DNA from 2 places in the Angustibacter aerolatus genome. Region 1 is predicted to be linked to the other one. Evidence: riboswitches for the same ligand, from Rfam matches in the RefSeq annotation. Region 1 holds a riboswitch; the other holds the start of a gene.
What was found. Region 1 has a riboswitch for cyclic di-AMP ahead of ACYVI6_RS14405 (transglycosylase family protein). Riboswitches for the same ligand answer to the same signal wherever they lie in the genome.

Region 1 (7,437 bases):
TTCGCCGAGTCGGCCGGCGTCGCGACGAAGAAGTCGCTCAGCGGGCGCGAGGTGCCCTTGGTCGGGCCGTCCTGCCAGCTGGTGCCGACCGCGTCGCGGCGCGTGGCGGGCACGAAGACGCGCCAGCCGCCCTTCGCGTCGACGTACAGGTACGGCTTCTCCCGGCTCACCGGCGTGCTGGGCAGGGTGGTGTACGTCGGGTCGGGGAAGCTCTGCGCCGGGGCGCCCGAGGTGCCGGAGAACACCTGGTTCCAGACCGCGTTGCTCCAGCCGCCGCCGAGGCTGCTGCCGCGCACGTAGAACTGCTGCTGGCTGCCGTTGATCGTGGCGCCCGACACGGCGGAGTCCGCGATGTACCCGCCGCTCGCGTACTGCGGGCCGGCCGAGCAGTAGTCCATCAGCGACAGCTGGCCGTTCGTGACGTTCACCCGGCGCATCGGCGCGGCCTGCGAGACCGCCCAGAACTCGGTGCCCGACTGGCAGCCGGCCTGGCCCGTCACGTTGATGGTGAGGTTCGAGATCGAGCGCCAGAAGTTGTTCAGCGCGATGCAGCTCTGCGCGTTCGGGTCGGTGTCGGTGGGGGCCGGCTCGCACTGGTTCGCGACGTCGACCGCGCCGTTGATCGTGACGTCGGTCGGGCTCTGCCCGAGGCCGGCGACCTCCGTGTAGTAGCCGACCTGGAAGGTCAGCGGGTGCTCGGCGCTGCCGTACGTGCCGGGCTTGAAGAGCAGCGCGACCCGCTCGTCGCCGAACTGGTTCGCGATCTGCTGCGCGGCGACGGCGTCGACCTCCGCCTGGATCTCCTCGACCGGCTGGCTCGGGTCGAAGACGTGCACGGCGGGGCCGAGGTCGGGGTCGCCGGCGGCGTGGTGACCGTGCGGCGCGGCGGGCGTCGCGCGGACGGCGGTGCTGACGGTGGGGGCGGTGGCGCCGGCCGGGCCGGCGGAGAGGGCGAGGGCCGACGCGGCGAACGCGACGGCGGACGCCGCGGCGAGCGACCCGCGGCTCAGGGCACGCGGGGGGCGGCGGTGGGGCAGCTGCACGTGGGGGAGACCTTTCTGCCGGCCGGGCCTCGTTGCCCGGCACAACGTATTTCGGGGGTCCTGACCCGCTCCCGTCAAGTGCTGCGTGAGAGCGCTCTCACGGCGACGCTGCGTCGAGCACGGCCGATCGGCCGTGGCAGGGTGGTGGCCGTGGCGGAGAGCAGCGGCGGGCAGCGCGAGCCGGGCGCCTCGCGCGAGGCCCGTCGGGCGCGCAAGGCCGGCCGCGAGCCCGCGACCGGCCCGCGGCCCGTCGTCCCCGGGCCCGACCGCGACGCCCGGCACGGCCGACGCCGGCCGGTGCGCCAGGCCCGCCGGGCGCAGCAGCAGGCCTGGCAGCTGCTGCGGCAGACCGAGGAGCCGACCGGCCCGATGCCCATCGTCGACCGGCTGCGCGGCACGCCCTTCCGCGAGCCCAGCCGGATGGACGCCCCGGAGGACCGCCAGGGCCGCGAGGCCGTCGACCTCGCGCTGCGGCTCGGCGACCTGCTGTTCCGCAGCGGCGCGGGCACCCGCGAGGTCGAGGCCAGCCTCATCGCCACGACCACCGCGCTGGGGCTCACGCACGTCGACGTCGACATCACCGTGCAGTCGATCCTGGTGCAGCACGCGCCTCCTGGTCGCCAGCCGGTCACCATGCTGCGGGTCTCGCGCGGCGAGAGCCGCGACTTCGCCCGGCTCGAGGGCGCCCACCAGCTCGTCGACGACCTCGTCGCGGGCCGGCTGGCGCGCGGCGACGCCTCCGCCCGGCTGCGTGAGCTCGAGACCGCGCCCAAGCCCTGGCCCCGGTGGGCGGTCAGCGCCGCCTGGGGCCTGCTCGCGGCGTCCGTCTGCGTGCTCGTGGGTGGCGGGCCGACCGCCGTCGCGGTGGCGTTCGCGTCCTCGGTCGCCGTCGACCGGCTCGGGCGGGTGCTGTCGCGGCGCGGTGTCCCGGGTTTCTTCCTGACGTTCGTCGGCGCCGCCGTCGCCTCGGTGGTGGCCGTGCTCGCCGTCCGGGTCGGCCTGCTGCACCGCGGCGACGCCGCCCCGGTCGTGGCCGGCGCGATCGTCGCGCTGCTGCCCGGGCGGGCCATCGTGTCGGCGGTCGAGGACGCCATCGCCGGCTTCGTCGTCACCGCCTCCGGTCGCGTGCTGACCGTGCTGTTCAACGCGGCGGCCATCGTCGGCGGGGTGGGGCTCGGGCTCGGCGTCGCCCGCCGGCTCGACCTGACGCTCTCGGTCGACGCCGCCGGCACCAGCGCGCTCGACGTCGTGACCCGGGCCCTCGCCGCCGGCGTCGCCGCCCTCGCCACCAGCGTCGCGAACCGCGGCCGCGTCTCGCACCTGCTGCCGGTCGCGGTCACCGGCGTCGGCAGCTTCCTGGTGGTCGACGTGCTGCGCTCGCTCGGTCTGGCCGGCACCACCGTGGCCACCGCCTGCGCGGCTGCGGTCGCGGGCGCGCTGGCCCGGGTGATCGGCCAGCGGCTGCGCGCGCCCTCGCTCGTCGTCGCCGTCCCCGCCCTGTCGGCCCTGCTGCCCGGCCGCACCATCTTCCGCGGCATGAGCGAGGTCGCCGCCGGCTCGACCGCCGGCGTCCAGACCCTGCTCGCCGCCCTGACCACGGCGCTCGCGATCGGCGGCGGCGTCGTCCTCGGCGACCTGGTGGCCGCCCCGGTCGACCGGGGCGTCATGGCCCGCCGCGCCGCAGCCCGCGCCCGCAACGCCGCCCGCTGACCCGCTTCCCCGCGTGCCCCCCCCGCCCGCTGGTGCGCGCGCCACGTGAAGTCGGCTCGCGCACCGTCCGATGGGCGTGCACACCCATCGGACGGCGCGGCAGCCGCAGGAGGCCTCGGCCTAGGACAGGCACCAGTCGATCGGCGGCGCGCCCTGCTCGGCCAGCAGCGCGTTCACCTTCGAGAACGGGCGGGAGCCGAAGAAGCCCGAGCGCGCCGACAGCGGGCTCGGGTGCGCGCTCTCGACCCGCGGGACGTCGCCGAGCAGCGGGCCGAGCGAGCGCGCGTCGCGACCCCACAGGACGGCGACGAGCGGGCCGCCGCGGGCGACGAGGGCCCGGATCGCCTGCTCGGTGACCGCCTCCCAGCCGCGGCCGCGGTGGCTGCCGGACGCGCCGGGCTCGACGGTGAGCACCCGGTTCAGCAGCAGCACCCCCTGGTCGCTCCACGCCGACAGGTCGCCGTCGGCGGACGCCGGGCAGCCGACGTCGTCGGCCAGCTCGCGGTACACGTTCACCAGGCTGCGCGGCAGCGGCCGGACGCCGGGCGCCACCGAGAACGACAGCCCGACCGGGTGACCGGGCGTCGGGTACGGGTCCTGCCCGACGAGCAGCACGCGGACGTCGGCGAACGGGCGGTGGAACGCGCGCAGCACGTGCTCGGGGGCGGGCAGGTAGCCGGGGCCGGCCTCGTCGCGGGCCAGCTGCTCGAGCAGCCCGGCGACGACGTCCGCGACGGGCGCCAGGGCGCGGGCCCACCCGGGGTCGACGAGCTCGGTGAGCGGCGCGATCGGCACGGCGGCGACCCTACGCGGCGCGTGCGCGCCGTCGGCGCAGCACGGTCAGCAGCCGCTCGGTCGGCCCGCTGAGCAGCAGCAGGAGCAGCGGCCGGTACGACGCGGCCGGCACCAGCAGCACCAGCACCAGGCCGACGGCGACCCACGCGGTGGAGATCACCGTGCCGTCGCGCAGCGCCGTCAGCGGGACGTCGGGCTCGGCCGTGGGGTCGGGCACCACGCGCTGCAGGTCGGGGGTGCGCACGAGGTGGACGGCCGTCCACGACTCGGCGACCAGCGCCAGCAGGATGCTGCCGATGTAGAAGGCGGCCAGGCCGCTGCGGTCCGCGTCCAGCGTCGGGATGAGCGCCGTCGGGAACGGCAGCACGACGATCACGAACACCCAGACCAGGTTCGCCGCGAGGAAGCTGCGGTCGTAGCGGCCGACCCACTCGAAGAGCCGGTGGTGCGCCAGCCACATCCGCGAGATGACGGCGAAGCTGAGCAGGAACGAGCCGAGCTCGGGCAGGTGGTCGCTCAGCACGTCGAGCAGGCTGTCGGCCTCGCGAGCCTCGGCGGCGACGTCGACGAGCGGCAGCACGAGCAGCGTCAGCGCGATGGCGACGACGGCGTCGAGGAACGTCACGAAGCGGTCGAGCCCGCGGTCGGTGCGCACACCGCAGACCCTAGGCAGGTGGGCCGACCGGGTGACGTCCACCGATCCGTGCGCACGCTGTGCTCCCGGGTGTGACTCCCTGTGGCTCGACTCCCGGGGTCGGGAGCACGTACCCTCGGCTGGTCGCGCACGCGACGACCGACGTCCCGCCAGCGCCGAGTGCCACCCGGGCGAGCCGTCGGCACCACGAGCAGTCCGACGGGTGGCAGCGGGGGACCCACAGGTTCCTCGGCCGCTCAGGCGGCCTCGGGGTGGAGCCACTCACGTGGCCGGGAACTCACGTCCCGAACCCGACAGCTGACCTCGCAGGCGCGACGTGAGAGGCACCCGGCATGTCCATGCCCTACAACGGCCGCCACCGTGCGCCGTCCACCCCGAACCGTCCCGCCCGCGTCGCCCTCGGCCTCGCCGCCACCGGCGCCGTCGTCGCCGCCCCGATCGCGGTCGCGAACCCCGCCCAGGCCGCCACCGGCCGCACCTGGGACCGCCTCGCGAACTGCGAGAGCGGCGGCAACTGGGGCATCAACACCGGCAACGGCTACTACGGCGGCGTGCAGTTCTCGTCCGGCACCTGGAAGGCGTTCGGCGGCCGCAAGTACGCCGGCAACGCCCACAAGGCCAGCCGCCTCGAGCAGATCCGCATCGCCGAGAAGGTGCTCGACGAGCAGGGCTGGGGCGCCTGGCCCGCCTGCTCGCGCAAGCTCGGCCTCGACGGGTCCGACAAGCGCGGCGACGCCGAGCCGAGCCGCAGCCACGCCCGCAAGGCCCTGAAGAAGAAGAAGGCCAAGCACTCGACGACGAAGAAGTCGTCGTCGCACACGGCCCGCAAGAAGGCCAAGAAGGCGGCGACCCACAAGGCGGCGCGCTACACCGTGCGGTCGGGCGACACGCTGAGCCGCATCGCCGCTCGCAAGCACGTGCGCGGTGGCTGGAAGGCCGTCTACAAGGCCAACCGCTCGCACCTGTCGAGCCCCAACCGCATCTACGTCGGCCAGAAGCTCGTGCTGCCCCGCTGACCGACCGCACCACCTGCACCACCTGCACCACCGTGAGCCCGGAGCCGGGCCGGCGACGACGCCGGCCCGGCTCCGTCGTCTCCGGGCGCGGCCGGCTCCCGGGCGGGCGGCGACGCGCGGGAGAATGACACCCGTGTGGTTCGCGGTCTACCCTGGCCGACGGAGCACCCTGCTAGGAGGACCCATGGACGCCGCGCACAGCCCGTCGCCCGCCGAGACCGTCGGCGGCGGCGACAGCGACCTGTCGGAGCGCGACCGCGAGATCCTCGCCTTCGAGCGCCAGTGGTGGAAGTACGCCGGCGCCAAGGAGCAGGCCGTGCGCGAGCTGTTCGACATGTCGGCCACCCGGTACTACCAGGTGCTGAACGCGCTCATCGACCGCCCGGACGCGCTCGCCTTCGACCCGATGCTGGTGAAGCGGCTGCGCCGCATGCGCGCCTCCCGTCAGCGGGCCCGCTCGGCCCGCCGGCTCGGCCTGCAGCCCTAGGGCGTGTCCGACCCGAGCCGCGCCCGAACCGGCGCGCACCGCCCCCGCCGCAGCCCCCTCGCGGTGCTCGTGCCGCTCGCCCTCGCCGTCGCCGCGGTGGTGGCCCTGCTCGTCGCCGTGGGCGGCCTGCTGGGCGGTGGCGACGTCGGTGACGACACCCCGACCGCGAGCGCGACCACGAAGCCCGTGACCACGACCCGCACCACCACCCCGGCCACGACGCCGGTCACGAGCGCACCCGTCACCAGCGCGCCCGCCCCGAGCACCCCGGCGTCCAGCACGCCGGCCAGCAGCTCGAGCAGCTCGACCAGCTCGGCGGCGGTCGACCGGTCGGCCAGGGTGTCGGTACTGAACTCGACGCGCACGGCCGGGCTGGCCGCGAAGGCCGCCGCCACCCTGCGCACGGCCGGCTGGGCGGTCTCCGCCACCGGCAACTACCGGCAGGCCACGCCGCCCACGACCGTCTACTACCCGGGCGACCTCGAGGCCACCGCCCGCGCGGTGGCCGCCGACCTCGGCCGGTCGGTGCGGGTGCAGCCGTCGTCGCAGTTCGGCACCGCCGGTCTCACCGTCGTGCTGGGCGCCGACTTCAGCGGCTGACCCGTCGCGGCGGCCCCGGGCGCCGCAGCCGGCGGGGTGGTGGTGGCAGCTCGCCCGCGCGCAGGTAGCCGCCGTCGTGCAGCCCGGCGCCCACCTCGAAGCGGTTGGCGCACGCCGCGTCGCCGACCCGCAGCCACGACCACGCGGACGCGAGCCCGTACGCGAGCGGGAAGCCGAGCAGCCCGGCCCAGCGCGCCCACTGCTCGGCGTGCCGCGCCTCGTGGTGCAGCAGCGCCGGCCGGCGGGCCAGCGACGCGTCGTCGAGCAGCAGCAGCACGACGTCGCCGATCGTGACGGCGGGCGCGCGCGGCGCGGGGAACCGGGCCGTGTACGGCGCCGCCACCAGGACGCCGCGCGGGCCCCGGGTCAGCACGGCACCGGCCCGCCGCGCGAGCAGCCGGCCGAGGGGTGTGGCGAGCGTCAGGGCGTTCACCAGCCGGCGCCGTCGCTCGTCCACCGGTCGACCGTAGCCATTTGCACTCGGTGGGGTCGAGTGCTAATCATTGGACCTGGCACTCGCGACACGAGAGTGCCACCCGAACCTCGGTCGTCAGGTGAGGGCCCCGCCGGGAGCGTGACCAGAGCGCACCCGAGGGGTTCGTCCGTCGCGGGCACCTGCCGGTCAGCACCACCCGATCACGGGAGGAACCCCAAGCATGGCCAAGATCATCGCCTTCGACGAGGAGGCCCGGCGCGGTCTCGAGCGCGGCATGAACGTGCTCGCGGACGCCGTGCGCGTCACGCTCGGCCCCAAGGGCCGCAACGTCGTCCTGGAGAAGAAGTGGGGCGCCCCCACGATCACCAACGACGGCGTGAGCATCGCCAAGGAGATCGAGCTCGACGACCCGTACGAGAAGATCGGTGCGGAGCTCGTCAAGGAGGTCGCCAAGAAGACCGACGACGTCGCCGGCGACGGCACCACCACGGCGACCGTGCTCGCCCAGGCGCTCGTGCGCGAGGGCCTGCGCAACGTGGCAGCCGGTGCGAACCCGATGGCGCTGAAGCGCGGCATCGAGAAGGCCGTCGAGGCCGTCAGCAACGAGCTGCTCTCGATGGCCAAGGAGATCGAGACGAAGGAGGAGATCGCCTCCACCGCGTCCATCTCCGCCGCCGACCCGCAGATCGGCGAGC
Region 2 (7,437 bases), on a different contig from region 1:
GCAGGCGTCGGCGGTCGCCGAGGCGGTGGCGAGCGGGGTGACGAGTGCGGGGGTGCGAGCGTCCCACGCCTGACGCAGCGCCTGCTCGAACAGCTCGGCGGGTTGCGCGCCGCTCACGCCGAACCGCCGGTCGAGCACGAAGAACGGGACGCCGTTCGCGCCGAGCGCGGCGGCCTCCTCCTGGTCGCGCCGGACGTCGTCCGCGAACCGGTCGCTCGCCAGCACCTGCTCGGCCTCGTCGCGAGGCACCCCTGCGCCCTCGGCCAGCCCCAGCAGCACCGCACGGTCGTTCACGTCGAGCACCTGCACGAAGTAGGCGTCGAGCATCGCCTCCTTCAGCGCGTCCTGGACGCCGTGCAGCTGCGCCAGGTGCAGCAGCCGGTGGGCGTCGACGGTGTTGGCCCGGTGCGCTCGGTCGAGGTGGAAGTCGAGCCCCTCGCCCGCCGCGACCTCCTGCACGCGCTGCACCATCGCCAGCCCGGCCTCGCGGCCGCCGCCGTAGCGCGACCCCAGGTGGGTGGCGACGTCGGCGCCGTCCTGCCGCGGCGCGTCCGGGTCGAGCTGGAACGAGCGCCAGGTCACCTCGACGGGCAGACCGGTCGATGCCACGGCCGACTCGAAGCGGCGCTTGCCGATGTAGCACCAGGGGCACACGACGTCCGACCAGATCTCGACCTGCAGCGGTTCGTTCATGCGGGTGACAACCGCGTGGCGCGGCCACGTCTTCCGGACGCCGAGTCCATGCTGGGTGAACCGCACGCGAACGGTGCCCGTCGTCCAGGAACGGGCCCCACGTGCCGAGGAGAAGACCATGGACTGCGACGCAACCGTCACCAGGGTCGAGCCCGCTGCCGCCCCCCGAGGCGCCCGGATGCTGCCCGTCGAGCAGCTGCGGGTCGCCGACGCCGTGCTCGACCGCTCGGGCCGGCCGCACCCGATCGCCGCCATCAGCGCGGGCGGCGACCACGCCGTCTGGGTGCAGCGCAGCGACCTGGCCTACCGAGAGCTGCTGCGCGGCGCCGTCATGGCCGTGCCGCGTCGGCGCTGACGGACCCCTCCGCAGCCCAGCTGCGCAGCAGCGGCAGCGCCTGCTCCGTCACCGAGCCCGGCTCGACCGTGTAGACGACGAGCCGCTGCTCCGGGTCGTGCGGACCCACCACCGACTCGATCCCGAACTGCAGCGGCCCGGCCACCGGGTGCGCGAGGTGCTTGCTCACCGACGTGCGGAACGTGACCCGCTGGTCGTCCCACCAGTGCGCGACGTCGGGATCGCCGGCCCGCAGCTCGTCCACCAGCTCGGCCAGCCGCCGGTCGTCCGGCCGCCGCCCCACCTCGTAGCGCAGCGCCCCCACGGACGCCGCCGCGAAGTCGCCCCAGTTCACGATCCGCTCGCGCGCCGCCGGGTCGAGGAACAGCCAGCGCACGAACGACGTCCCCGGCTGCATCGGCGCGCCCAGCACGGCGGCGAGCAGGTCGTTGCGGGCCAGCACCTCCGAGCGGCGACCCAGCAGCAGCACCGGCACGTGGTCGAGCGAGGTCATCAGCCGCAGCATGCCCGGGTCGGGTCGCTGCGCCGCCTCGGGTCCGGCCCACCGGCGCCGCGACGACGGCGCGGCCAGGTCGCGCAGGTGCGCCCGCTCGACGTCGTCCAGCTGCAGGGCGCGCGACAGCGCCTCGACCACCTCGTCGGTGACGGTGTGCTGCCGCCCCTGCTCGAGCCGGCTGTAGTGGTCGGGGCTGAGCCCGGCGAGCACCGCCAGCTCCTCCTTGCGCAGCCCGGGCACGCGTCGCGGCCCGGGGAACGCCCGGATGCCCGCCTGCGCCGGCGTCAGGCGGTCGCGGCGCGAGCGCAGGAACGCCCCGAGGGCGGATCGGTCGGCGGGCACGCCTCAGCGTACGAGCCGGCACCGACGCCGACGTGGGCACGCGGTGACCAGGCAGCACGTGCCCTGGTGCCGCTGCGCCGCACCGGCTGCGATGGAGGCATGACCACCCCCCAGCAGTCCCCCACCGTCCTCGTCACCGGCTCGACGAGCGGCATCGGCGCCGCCACGGCCCGGATGCTGGCCGCCCGCGGCTGGCACGTCGTCGTCACCGGCCGCGACCAGGCCCGCGGCGACGACGTCGTCTCCGGCATCCGGTCGGCAGGAGGGTCCGCCGCCTTCGTCGCCGCCGACCTCACCGCCGCGCCCGCCGAGCTGCGCGCGTTCGCCGCGGCCGCGACCGAGGCCGCCGGCGGCCGGCTCGACGCCGTCGTGCACGACGCCGCCCTGTGCCCGCCCGTCGACACGCTGACGCTGACCGACGACGACCTCGAGGCGACGCTCGCGGTGAACGTGCGCGCCCCGCACGTGCTCACCGCCGCCCTCGCCCCCGCGATGGTCGAGCGCGGGCACGGGTCGATCGTCGTCATCGGGTCGTGGATGGCGCACGTCGGCCACGCGTTCGTCGGCCTGTACTCCGCGACGAAGGCCGCCGAGCTGCAGCTGATGCGCAGCTGGGCGGCCGAGTTCGGGCCGCGCGGGGTGCGGGTCAACGCCGTCTCGCCCGGCGCCACCCGCACGCCGATCAACGACGACGCCTCGGACGTCGTCGTGCGGATGACCGCGGGGACGCCGGCCGGCCGGCCCGGCACGCCGGACGAGGTGGCGGCCGCCGTCGCCTGGCTGCTGTCGGACGACGCCCGGTACGTGCACGGCGCCGAGCTGGCGGTCGACGGCGGCATCACCGCGACCCGCCCGGCGTGACCGGCGTCAGGCGGCCTGCAGGAACTCCGCCCACTGCGGGTCGACGACGTCCGACCCGCGCAGCGCCCACAGCGCACCCGACGGCACGGCCGGCCGCACCCGCAGCTGCCAGCCCATCTCCTCCGGCGTCCGGTCGCCCTTGACGCCGTTGCAGCGCAGGCAGCACCCGACGAGGTTGGTCCACGAGTCGGCGCCGCCCCGCGAGCGCGGCAGCACGTGGTCGACCGTCGAGGCGGCCCCGCCGCAGTAGGCGCACCGGTGGCCGTCGCGCCGCAGCACCCCGCGCCGGGTCACCGACACCCCGTGCCGTCGCGGGGCGCGCACGTAGCGCACCAGCAGGATGACCGACGGCGTGGCCAGGGTCAGGTCGGCGCTGCGCAGCCGCTCGCCCGACTCGGCCAGCACCATCGCCTTGCCGGCGAGCACGAGCACGACGGCCCGCTTGAACGAGACCACCGAGAGCGGCTCGTAGCCGGCGTTGAGCACCAGGGTCCGCACGCGGCGCGCCCCTCTCTCGCCGGTGCCCAGCTGGCGTGCGGGACACGACGGCGTCCAGGCCCGCCCGGTGACGGGTCTAGGCCGAGGGTAGGCGCAGGTCGGCCGCGCGGTCACGCACTTTGCCGGGCGGGCGCGGTCGCGACACCACCCCGACACGCCGCGAGGCCCGCACCTGCCGGAGCAGGTGCGGGCCTCGCGGGCGGTGCGGACGTCGGTCAGCCGACGCGGCCGAACGTGGCGCTGCTGGAGTAGATCGCGCGCTTGCTGATCGAGGCGCCGGTGTGCGGGGAGTCCCACATCATGCCGTTGCCGGCGTAGATGCCGACGTGGCCCGGCATGAACACCAGGTCGCCGGGGACGGCCTCGCTGCGCGAGATGCGCCGGGTCGCCGCGCGCTGCGCGCTCGACGTCCGGGGCAGCGAGATGCCGACCTGGCGCATGACGTAGCCGGTGTAGCCCGAACAGTCGAAGCCGGCGGGCGTGGTGCCGCCGTAGCGGTAGGCGATGCCGGCGTAGCGCGCGGCGATCTGCATGACGGCCGCACCGAAGACGGCGGACCCGGGGGCGCCGGCCTTGACGTGCACCGGGGCGCCCACGGAGGAGCGCTCGCTCGACCGGCTCGACCGGCTGCTGCCGCGCTCCGACGAGGACGACGCGGAGGACGAGGCACGCACCGCCTGGCGGACGACCTCGACGACCTTCTTCTTCTTCGGCTTCGGCTTGACCTTGGCGGTGAAGCCCAGCTCGCCGAAGCTCGGGGCCGCGGAGACGCCGTCGACCACTGCCGCCGGGACGCCGGAGGCCTCGACGGTGCCCACGGCGGGGACGCTGCTGGTGGTGGGGTCGGCCTCGGGGGCGTGCGGCGCGGCGCTGGCCGCCTGCAGGCCGAAGGACGCGATCAGGCCGCTGCTCACCGCGAGCACGGCGCCGGTCTTGGCGACGGTGCCGGCGTTGCCGCTGACGGCCTGGGTGACCTGGCCCGTGACGTGGGCGAGGGTGTGGCTGGTGGTGCTGGCCGTCCGCGCGGGCGCGCGGTGGCGCCCCTGGGCTCGAGTCGTCACAGTTCGCGTTGCCTCTCCGACGCCTTCGAGGTGAGCTGTCGGGTTCGGGTGGGAGATCACCCGGCCGGCTCGCGAGGCGACCTGTCGGTCGCGCTCGCCGGCTTCACCCCAAGGACGGTCCGGATCGTGCTCGGATCGCCCGCGTACCTGGGTCCCCCGCCTCTGCCATGCGGTGTTCGAGCAGGTACCTCGCGCGCGGTGGCAGAGCTCGGCGTCCGCGTGAGGTACACCCGGCTGGCCGCCGAGTGGTGGAGACACTACCCAACTGGTACGGCCGCTGTCACATCCCGAAACGCGACGAATCGGACGGGTTCTCGGCGACTCGTACGGGCTAGCGGGCGTTCGCGGTCTCGGGCGTCGGCACGGCGTCCTCGGCGACCTCGCCGGGCACCGCCGGCAGCGCCTCCGTGCCGGGGACGGCCACGAACACGTGGGCCGCGATCATCGCGGGCACCGACACGTCGCCGTCCGGGCGGGTGACCAGCACGGCGCCGCGCGCCCCCTCCCGCACCTCCAGCCGGGCACCGGGCTGCAGCCCCGCGCTCGACAGCGTGGCGAGCACCTCGGGGTCGGCCTGGGCGGGCTCGCCGATGCGGTGCACCACCACGGTGCTCGGCGACCCGTCGGCCACCAGGGTCAGCGGGCGCAGGCCGGCGACGAGGAACTGGCCGTCGACGTCCGCCTCGCCCAGCTCGACGAGCCCGGGGATCGGGTTGCCGTAGGGCGACTCGGTGGGGTGGTCGAGGATCTCGAGCAGCTTGCGCTCGACCCGCTCGCTCATGACGTGCTCCCAGCGGCACGCCTCCTCGTGCACGTACTCCCACTCGAGACCGACGACGTCGGTGAGGAGTCGCTCGGCGAGGCGGTGCTTGCGCATCACGCGGGTCGCCTTCGAGCGGCCGTCGTCGGTGAGCTCGAGGTGGCGGTCGCCGCTGACGACCACCAGCCCGCCGCGCTCCATGCGGGCGACGGTCTGCGAGACGGTGGGGCCGCTGTGGCCGAGGCGCTCGGCGATGCGTGCGCGCAGGGGGACGATGCCCTCCTCCTCCAGCTCGAAGATGGTCCGCAGGTACATCTCCGTGGTGTCGATGAGGTCGCTCACGCCAGGCCTTCCTCCGCGTCGGCACGGGCGACCCGCCGGGCCACCCGCCCCGAGTTTACGCGGGACGGCGGGCCCGGGGTGCACCCGATCGCGCCCGCGACGGGCGGCTGTCGGTGCCGCCGCCTAGCGTGCCGTGCGTGCCCGACACCGTCCTGTGGCTGCGCCGCGACCTGCGGCTGCACGACCACCCTGCCCTGCACGCGGCCGCCGGGGCCGCGGACGGCGGTCGCGTGCTGCCGCTGTTCGTGCTCGACGACCGGCTGTGGGGGCCGTCCGGCGACACCCGCCGGGTCTGGCTCACCCGCTCCCTGCGCGCGCTGCACGCGGCCACCGACGGCGCGCTCGTCGTCCGCCGCGGCGACCCGGCCGCCGTGCTGCCCGAGGTGGTGCGCGAGCTCGGCGCCGGGTCGGTGCACGTCACGGCGGACGCCGGGCCGTACGGCCGGCAGCGCGACGAGGCCGTCGACACCGCGCTCGGCGAGGTGCCGCTGGCCCGCACCGGCACGCCGTACGCCGTCGGCCCGGGCACGGTGACCAAGGGTGACGGCACGCCGTTCAAGGTCTTCACCCCCTTCTACCGGACGTGGAAGGACCACGGCTGGCCGGCGCCGGCCGGTCCACCGCCGAAGGGCCTGCGCTGGGCGACCTCGGTCGACTCGCAGCCGCTGCCCGACGAGCCCGACCTCGGCGGCCTCGAGCTGCCGCCCGTCGGCGAGGACTCCGCGCTCGACCGCTGGCACACCTTCCTCGACGGCGGTCTCGACCACTACGACGGCGAGCGCGACCGGCCCGACCTCGACGGCACGTCGCAGCTGTCGGCGCACCTGAAGTACGGCGAGGTGCACCCCCGCACGCTGCTCCACGACCTGGGCGCGCACCGCTCGCGGGGGGCCGAGCGCTACCGCAGCGAGCTGGCCTGGCGCGAGTTCTACGCGGACGTGCTGTGGCACCAGCCGCGCACCGCCCGCGAGTACCTCAAGCGCGAGATGGCCGCCATGCGCTACAGCGAGCCGGGGCCCGACTTCGACGCCTGGTGCGAGGGGCGCACCGGCTTCCCGTTCGTCGACGCCGGCATGCGCCAGCTGCGCGGGGTCGGCTGGGTGCACAACAGGGTGCGCATGGTCGTGGCCTCGTTCCTCGTCAAGGACCTGCACGTCGAGTGGCAGCACGGTGCGCGGTACTTCATGCGGTGGCTGCGCGACGGCGACCTGGCGAGCAACAACCACGGCTGGCAGTGGGTGGCCGGCAGCGGCACCGACGCCTCCCCGTACTTCCGCGTGTTCAACCCGGTCACCCAGGGCCTGAAGTTCGACCCGGACGGCGCGTACGTGCGCCGCTGGGTGCCCGAGCTGCGCCACCTCGAGGGCAAGGCCGCGCACACGCCCTGGGACGCCGCGGACGGGTACGCCCACGACTACCCCCAGCGCGTCGTCGACCACGCCGAGCAGCGGCAGGAGGCACTCGACCGCTACGCCGAGGTGCGCTCGTAGGGTGCAGGGGTGCTGACGATCCCCGCGCGCTTCAACGGCCCTCCCGGCTCGGGCAACGGGGGCTGGGTGAGCGGTGCCGTCGCCGCGCTGCTGCCCGGCGACCCCTTCGCCGTCACCGTGGTGCTGCGCCGCCCGCCGCCGCTCGACGTGCCGCTCGACGTCCGGGCGGGCGACGACGGCGGGGTCGAGGTGCTCGACGGCGACCAGCTGGTCGCGCGGGTCGCCGCCACGGCCGACGTCGACGGCGAGCCACCCGCGCCCGTGGGCTGGGACGACGCCGAGGCCGCTGCCGCGCGGTACCCGGGGCTGGTCGACCACCCCTTCCCGACCTGCTTCTCGTGCGGCACCGACCGCGGCGACGGGCTCGGCCTGCGACCCGGCGCGGTGCCGGGCCGTCCCGGCACGGTGGCCGCGTCGTGGGTGCCGCACGCGTCGACCACCGACGACGGCTCGGTGGTCACGCGACAGGTCACCTGGGCGGCGCTCGACTGCCCGGGCGGCTGGTCGGTCGACATCGTGGGGCGGCCGATGGTGCTGGG

Region 2: it holds a riboswitch for cyclic di-AMP, as region 1 does, so the genes downstream of both, ACYVI6_RS13645 (C40 family peptidase) here and ACYVI6_RS14405 (transglycosylase family protein) in region 1, are expected to answer to the same signal.

Annotation. Positions count from the first base shown of each region.
Region 1 is NZ_BAAHBM010000070.1:3,542-10,978, reverse strand. Features, by position in the region: gene ACYVI6_RS14425 (glycosyl hydrolase family 28-related protein) at 1-1,043, opposite strand, end outside; gene ACYVI6_RS14420 (threonine/serine exporter family protein) at 1,194-2,753, shown strand; gene ACYVI6_RS14415 (uracil-DNA glycosylase) at 2,874-3,548, opposite strand; gene ACYVI6_RS14410 (TMEM175 family protein) at 3,559-4,203, opposite strand; cyclic di-AMP (ydaO/yuaA leader) riboswitch at 4,390-4,529, shown strand; gene ACYVI6_RS14405 (transglycosylase family protein) at 4,536-5,219, shown strand; gene ACYVI6_RS14400 (DUF3263 domain-containing protein) at 5,404-5,706, shown strand; gene ACYVI6_RS14395 (LytR C-terminal domain-containing protein) at 5,710-6,306, shown strand; gene ACYVI6_RS14390 (hypothetical protein) at 6,296-6,763, opposite strand; gene groL (chaperonin GroEL) at 6,963-7,437, shown strand, end outside.
Region 2 is NZ_BAAHBM010000062.1:12,754-20,190, forward strand. Features, by position in the region: gene ACYVI6_RS13620 (DsbA family oxidoreductase) at 1-693, opposite strand, end outside; gene ACYVI6_RS13625 (hypothetical protein) at 812-1,048, shown strand; gene ACYVI6_RS13630 (helix-turn-helix transcriptional regulator) at 1,023-1,886, opposite strand; gene ACYVI6_RS13635 (SDR family NAD(P)-dependent oxidoreductase) at 1,986-2,747, shown strand; gene ACYVI6_RS13640 (HNH endonuclease) at 2,754-3,245, opposite strand; gene ACYVI6_RS13645 (C40 family peptidase) at 3,461-4,306, opposite strand; cyclic di-AMP (ydaO/yuaA leader) riboswitch at 4,312-4,499, opposite strand; gene ACYVI6_RS13650 (metal-dependent transcriptional regulator) at 4,638-5,408, opposite strand; gene ACYVI6_RS13655 (cryptochrome/photolyase family protein) at 5,546-6,898, shown strand; gene ACYVI6_RS13660 (hypothetical protein) at 6,908-7,437, shown strand, end outside.